Regions from separate parts of the Janthinobacterium sp. GW821-FHT03C08 genome, predicted to be linked through region 2. Evidence: riboswitches for the same ligand, from Rfam matches in the RefSeq annotation. Region 2 holds a riboswitch; the other holds the start of a gene.
What was found. A riboswitch is a leader RNA that binds a small molecule or an ion and turns the genes downstream of it on or off. The one in region 2 is predicted to bind thiamine pyrophosphate.
Positions count from the first base shown of each region.

Region 1: it holds a riboswitch for thiamine pyrophosphate, as region 2 does, so the genes downstream of both, thiC (phosphomethylpyrimidine synthase ThiC) here and AC07VL_RS06870 (TonB-dependent siderophore receptor) in region 2, are expected to answer to the same signal.

Region 1 covers NZ_JBWKUP010000011.1:110,612-114,021, reverse strand. Annotated here, with positions in the region: gene thiC (phosphomethylpyrimidine synthase ThiC) at 1-1,604, opposite strand, end outside; TPP riboswitch at 1,684-1,799, opposite strand; gene AC07VL_RS17250 (hypothetical protein) at 1,906-2,175, opposite strand; gene AC07VL_RS17245 (response regulator) at 2,230-3,036, opposite strand; gene AC07VL_RS17240 (PAS domain-containing hybrid sensor histidine kinase/response regulator) at 3,065-3,410, opposite strand, start outside.
Region 2 covers NZ_JBWKUP010000004.1:125,914-129,323, forward strand. Annotated here, with positions in the region: gene AC07VL_RS06870 (TonB-dependent siderophore receptor) at 22-2,196, opposite strand; TPP riboswitch at 2,282-2,379, opposite strand; gene AC07VL_RS06875 (iron-containing alcohol dehydrogenase) at 2,447-3,410, opposite strand, start outside.

The sequences.
Region 1 (3,410 bases), on a different contig from region 2:
CCCGGATGGCCCTTCGCCAGGTCGGCCGCGTGCGCCGCGATCTTGTAGGTGATGATGCCGTCCTTGACGTCGTTCTTGTTGGGCAAGCCCAAATGCTCCTTCGGCGTCACGTAGCACAGCATGGCCGTGCCGTACCAGCCGATCAGGGCCGCGCCGATGCCCGACGTGATGTGGTCGTAGCCGGGCGCGATATCGGTGGTCAGCGGGCCCAGGGTGTAGAACGGCGCTTCGCCGCACTGGTCCAGCTGTAAGTCCATGTTTTCCTTGATCAATTGCATGGGCACGTGGCCGGGGCCTTCGATCATCACTTGCACGTCGTGCTTCCAGGCAATTTGGGTCAGCTCGCCCAGGGTCTTCAGTTCGCCCAGCTGCGCCTCGTCGTTGGCGTCGTAGATGGAGCCGGGACGCAAGCCGTCGCCCAGCGAGAACGACACGTCGTAGGCCTTCATGATTTCGCAGATCTCTTCGAAATGCGTGTAGAGGAACGATTCCTGGTGGTGCGCCAGGCACCACTTTGCCATGATGGAGCCGCCGCGCGAAACGATGCCCGTCAGGCGCTTGGCCGTCATCGGCACGTAGCGCAGCAACACGCCCGCGTGGATGGTGAAGTAGTCGACGCCCTGCTCGGCCTGCTCGATGAGGGTGTCGCGGAAGATTTCCCACGTCAGATCTTCGGCCTTGCCGTTGACCTTTTCCAGCGCCTGGTAGATGGGCACGGTGCCGATGGGCACGGGACTGTTGCGGATGATCCATTCGCGCGTCTCGTGGATATGTTTACCTGTGGACAGATCCATGACGTTGTCGCCGCCCCAGCGGATGGCCCAGGTCATCTTTTCCACTTCCTCGCCGATGGACGAAGTCACGGCCGAATTGCCGATATTCGCGTTGATTTTCACCAGGAAATTGCGGCCGATGATCATCGGCTCCACTTCCGGGTGGTTGATGTTGGCGGGGATGATGGCGCGGCCGCGGGCGATTTCCTCGCGCACGAATTCGGCCGTGATTTCGGCGGGAATGCTGGCGCCGTAGGCCTGGCCCGGGTGCTGGCGGCCCATCAGGTCGGCCAGGCGTTCGCCCATGGGGCCGGACGCCTTGAGTTCGCGCAAATACTCTTGCCGGCGCATGTTTTCGCGGATGGCGACGAACTCCATTTCCGGCGTGATGATGCCTTGCCGGGCGTAATGCATCTGCGTCACGTTCTTGCCGGCGATGGCGCGGCGCGGCTTGCGGTGCAGGTTGAAACGCAGCTCGGCCAGTTTCGGGTCCGCCAGGCGGGCGATGCCGTAATCGGACGTCGGCCCCGGCAGCTCTTCCGTATCGGCCCGCTCCATGATCCATGGCAGGCGCGGCGTGTCCAGGCCCGAGCGGATGTCGATCTGCACGTCCGGGTCCGTGTACGGGCCGGAGGTGTCGTAGACGTAGATGGGCGGGTTCTTTTCGCCGCCGAACGACGCTTCCGTGTCGGACTGGCTGATTTCGCGCATGGGCACGCGGATGTCGGGGCGGCTGCCCTGCACGTAGATCTTGCGCGAATTGGGCAGCGGCGCGATGGCGGCTTCGTCGACCGTGGCGGTGGCGGAGAGGAATTTCGGATTGGCGTTCATTTTGGCTCCTTGGCTAGACTATTTTTAAGCCTGGAGCCAGCTAAGGAGGTTCGGAATTGCGCACGCGGAAAAGCGGGGTGCGGTCATCCTAAAGCTTCCCTTCGCTGGCATTATCCAGATCAGGTTCGGAGGGTATTTCTCACCCGCGCTTGCACCGTGTTTCCACAGCGAAAGGCAGGACCCCTAGCGTTTGCCGCCTTGCGGCAGCGAGCCAATTATACGCGTTTCAAGACGCGTGGCCAGATGATTTCTTGCAGTTGTCGTCTTTGTGTATCTGCTGCGCCGCAACAGATGACGGCGCCTATTGCTTCTTGCCCCAGCGCCAGCGCGTCGGTTCGCCTTTCAGCCAGCACACGCCGACGAGCGCGCCGGCGATGACGGCTTCATAGACGATGTACAGGGCCAGCGATTCCTGCGGCGGGAAGAGGAAGGCGCCGCAGGCAAACAGCCCCAGGGCGGCCAGGAAGACCAGCCAGCCTTGCCAGGTGATGGGCATGCCCCAGCCCCAGCCATAGGTCTTGGCGGGGAACCAGTAGCGCGGGGGCGTTGCCGGAGGCGATTTGTCAGCCATGATGCATTCCTTGTCGATATCGATACCGGCAAGTATAAAGCAGCCCGCCGCCCGTCAAGCCTTGCGCAGGCGCTGCGTGACGTCGAGGCCGATGCCGCGGTAGCCGATGAAGCGGCTGCCATTGTCGAACATCGGTTCGCCGCTCACCTGCAGGTACTGCGTGCTGCCGTCCCCGTTCGTGCGGCTGTAGATAAAGTCGAGGAATGGTTCCCGCGCAGCAATCTTGGCGTCGAGCAAGGCGCGCTCGCTGGCATTCCAGCGCTGCGGCTCTTCCTCGCTGCCGATGCCCAGCATGTCGGCCACGGGGCCGGAAAAGCGCGTCAAATTGCCCTGCGCATCCTGTTCCCAGTACCAGTCGGACGACAGTTCCGTGAAGCGCTGGAAGCGCGCTTCGCTTTCGCGCAATTCCGCCGTGCGGTCTTCCACCATCTTTTCCAGCGACTTGCTGTATTCGCCCAGCTTCTGGTACAGCAAGCGCACTTCCAGCATGTTGTGGATGCGCGTCTTGACTTCCACCAGGTCGAAGGGCTTGCTGACGAAATCCTTGGCGCCCGCCTGCAGGGCGCGCAGCTTGTGACCGGGCTGGGCCGTGATCACCAGCACGGGCAGGTAGCTGCCCGCTTCGAGGTCGCGCAAGCCTTCCATGACTTCGAAGCCATCCATTTCCGGCATCTGCAAGTCGAGCAGGATCAGGTCGTAGCGGTGCTGCTGGTGCAGCGCGCGCACGGCTTGCGGGTCCATGGTGGACGTGATGCGCGTGTAGCCGGCGCTGCGCAGCACCTGCTCGAGCAGCATGACGTTGGCCTCCTGGTCATCGACGATGAGGATGCTGGCGTTCAGGATCTCGGTGGCTTGAAGCATGGCGGTATTCCTAAAAATGGGTGCTGAATTAGCGTACTGCGTGAATGTCGTCGGCCAGGCCATGCGCAGCCGCATGGTGCAGGGCCACGTCGAGCGCGTCCATGAATTCGACGACCTTGATGGGCTTGGTCAGATAGCGGAAGAAACCCGCCTGCAAGCCCTTTTCGATGTCGCGCGGCACGGCGTTGGCCGACAGGGCCATGACGGGAATGTGGCGGGTCAGCGGATCGCCGAGCAGGATGTGCAGGGCGCCATAGCCGCTGATGCCGGGCAGGTTGATATCCATCAAGATCACGTCTGGCTGGTAGGTGCGCGCCAAGTCGATGCCCAGGTGCGCATCGATGGCCGTCAGCAGCTTCAAGTCGCTGCGGCGG
Region 2 (3,410 bases):
GCAGTAGGTTTGGTTAGGTGTTTAAAAGTCGAACTGCGCCGAGACCTTGAACGTGCGGCTGGCGCCCGGGAACAGATAGCCGCCCGCGTCCGGCGTCACGTCGCGCCAGTAGAACTTGTCCGTCACGTTATTGATGGTGGCGCGCAGCACGGCCGACGTGCCCGCCAGGCGCGTGGCATAGGCGGCACCGAGGTTGAACACGCTGTACGACGGCACGAAGGTGGTGTTGCTGAATTCAAAGGCCTTCTTGCCCGCATATTCCCAGCTGCCGTTCACGTTCAGGCCTGCCACTTGCGGCACGGCATAGTCGGCGCGCACGGCCGCCTTCAGGGCCGGCACGTTGGGCACGCGCTTGCCGTCCAGGTCCGCATTGCCCGTGCCGGACTGCTGGCTGTTCAAGGCCGTGAGCGAGGCGCCCAGGCTCAGGTTGGCACTGGCCTTGCCCTGGGCCGACAGTTCCAGGCCCCGGTGCTGGGCCTGGCCTGCGCGCACGAAGTTGTAGGTGCTCATGCTGCTGTCGAGGTACTGGTTGAATTCCAGGCCCTTGCGGATCTGGAACAGGCTGGCCGCGACCATGAAGTCCGGCGTCACATCGGCCTTCACGCCGAACTCGAGCTGTTTCGAGCGGCTCGGCGTCAGTTCCACGTTGGCATTGTTGGCATAGCGGTCGGCCGTGCCGCCATGTTCCATGCCGTGCGAGTAGGATGCATACACGGCGATATTGTCTTGCGGGTTGTACACCAGCGCCACGTTGGGCAGCAGGAAGTCATGTTTGGCGCGGATTTCCGTGGCGGCCTTAAGCACGTACTGGTAGCCGTCGACATCGATATGGCGCAAGCCGCCATGCAGTTTCCAGTTCTGGCCCAGGCTGACGATGTCCTGCACGAAGACGGATTTTTCCTTGTCGTTGCGCACCAGGCGCACGGGGCCCGTGACGCCATCGGACGGAGCCACGACGACGGGGTGGTAGATGTTGCTGATGCCCACTTCATCATAGACGTACAGGCCGGCGCGGTCCTTGCGGTTGAAATACGACACGCCGGCCGTGAATTCATGGCGCAGGCTGCCCGTGGCAAACTTGCCCTGGAGCATGGCTTGCGCGCTCAGGGGCTTCTTCGTTTCGCCGAGGCTGCGGTAGTCCCACACGGAAAAATCGCCATTGCTGCAGAACACGGGGTTCCAGCCTTCCGGGCTGCAGCCATACGGATACGCCGTGTAGTCGTCGCGCTTGAACGAGTGCTGGTTGGCCGACAGGGTGGCATGCCAGTCGTCATTGAAGGCGTACTGGAAGCGCAGGCCCAGGTTGCTGGTGACGGTTTCCACCGGGTGCGTCCACGGCTGCTTGTTGAGCATGGTGTCGGCGCTGACGTTCGCGGGCAGGCTGCCATTGCTCAGCAGCTGGAAGCCGGGCGCCGTCACCTGCGCCTTGTCCTGGTAGTCGGCATCGAGCTGCAGCAGGGCCTGGGGTGACATCTGCCAGTCGAAGGCGCCGGAAATGAACTTGCGGTTGCCGTCGGCGCCCTGGATGTAGGAGCGCAGGCGTTCGGCCGCCACGTTGATCCGGTAGCCGAAGCGCCGGTCTTCCAGGCGGCCGCCCAGGTCGACGGCGCCGTACAGGGTGCCCCGCTCGCGCGTTTCCACGGTGACGGTGCGCAGCGGCGCGGCGGTGGGGCGCTTGACGATGAAGTCGATCACGCCGCCCGGCGCGGCCATGCCTGCCTGCAAGCCGGCCAGGCCTTTCAGCACTTCGATGCGTTCCTTGTTTTCCAGCGGAATCTGCGTGTCGCCGGGAATGGCCACGCCATCCTTGCGGTAGCTGGAGTTGTTGTCGAGTTCAAAGCCGCGGATGGTGAATTGCTCCGCGTAGCCGACGGCGTTGTAGGAATCGTTGATGCTGGCGTCCAGCTTGACGGCATCGCTGAGGTTGCGGATTTGCAAGTCTTGCAGCTCTTTTTGCCCGATCACGGTGACGGCGGCCGGCGTCTGCAGCAGCGGCGCATCGGAAAAGCCGCCGACGGAGGCGCGCTTGGCGGCCGGGGCCTTGCTGGCCGTGACGACCACTTCGGCCATGTTCTGGGCTGGTGCTTCGGCGGCATCGGCGGCATCGGCGGTGTCGCCGGCGGCCAGGGCAGGCGCGGCAAACGCGTGCAGGATGGCCAGGGTCAAAGCGGAAATAGATAAATTCGGTGTGGACATAGATTGCTCGTGGTTCAAGCCGTCTCGGGAAAGAGCACGGCAGGCTGCTTGTTCGGCTGGCGCCAACGCAGGAGCTATCAAAGGAGGGAGGTACTTTGCGCTTTCCTTCGCTGGCATTATCCAGATCAGGTACGAAGGGTATCTCTCACCCGGATGACTACTCCAGGACCCCTAGCGAATTGATAGCTTAGCATGAACCACGGCCCGCTGTCCCACCCTGCCGACCGTTTTACAACACTGCAGGTCGAAACTACAGACTCAGCTCCAGCACCTTGCGGCTGACTTCCGGCGTCACCTCGCGCTGCTCGCCCAGGGCCGTCATGCCGTGCGCTTCCAGGGCGGCCACGACGGCGTCCACGCTGGCATGGTTCAGGCCGTAGTCGGCCAGGCGCGTCTTGACGCCCATGTGGCGGAAAAAGAATTCCGTGCGGGCGATGGCGGCCTCGATGCGGCCATCCTCGTCGCCGCCATCGAGGCCCCACACGCGCGCCGCGTACTGCAGCAGCTTGGCGCGCTTGGCCTGCTTGCGCACGCGCAGCATGCTGGGCAGGATGATGGCCAAGGTCTGCGCGTGGTCGAGTTCGTACAGGGCCGTCAATTCGTGGCCGATGGCGTGCGTGGACCAGTCTTGCGGCACGCCCACGCCGATCAGGCCGTTCAAGGCCAGGGTGGCGCTCCACATCACGTTGGCGCGCACGTCATAGTCGTCCGGCTGCGACAGGGCTTTCGGTCCTTCCTCGATCAGGGTCAGCAAAATGCCTTCGGCGAAGCGGTCCTGCACGGAAGCATTCACAGGGTAGGTCAGGTATTGCTCCATCACGTGCGCAAACGCATCGACGACGCCGTTGCCCACCTGGCGGAGCGGCAAGGTAAACGTTTTCGTGGGGTCCAGCACGGAAAATTTAGGATACACCTTGCGGCTCATGAAGGAGCGCTTTTCCTGCGTGGCCTTGCGCGTGATCACGGCCGAGCCATTCATTTCCGAACCCGTGGCCGGCAAGGTCAGGACCGTGCCGAAGGGCAGGGCCGCTTCGACGATCTTGCCGCCCCTGGCCAGGATGTCCCAGGCTTCGCCCTCATGCAGGGCGGCGGCGGCGATGAACTTGGTGCCGTCGACCACGGAACCGCCGCCGACAGCCAGCAGGAAATCGATGCGCTCGCTTTTCACGAGGGCGACGGCCTGCATCAGCGTTTCATAGCCGGGATTGGGTTCG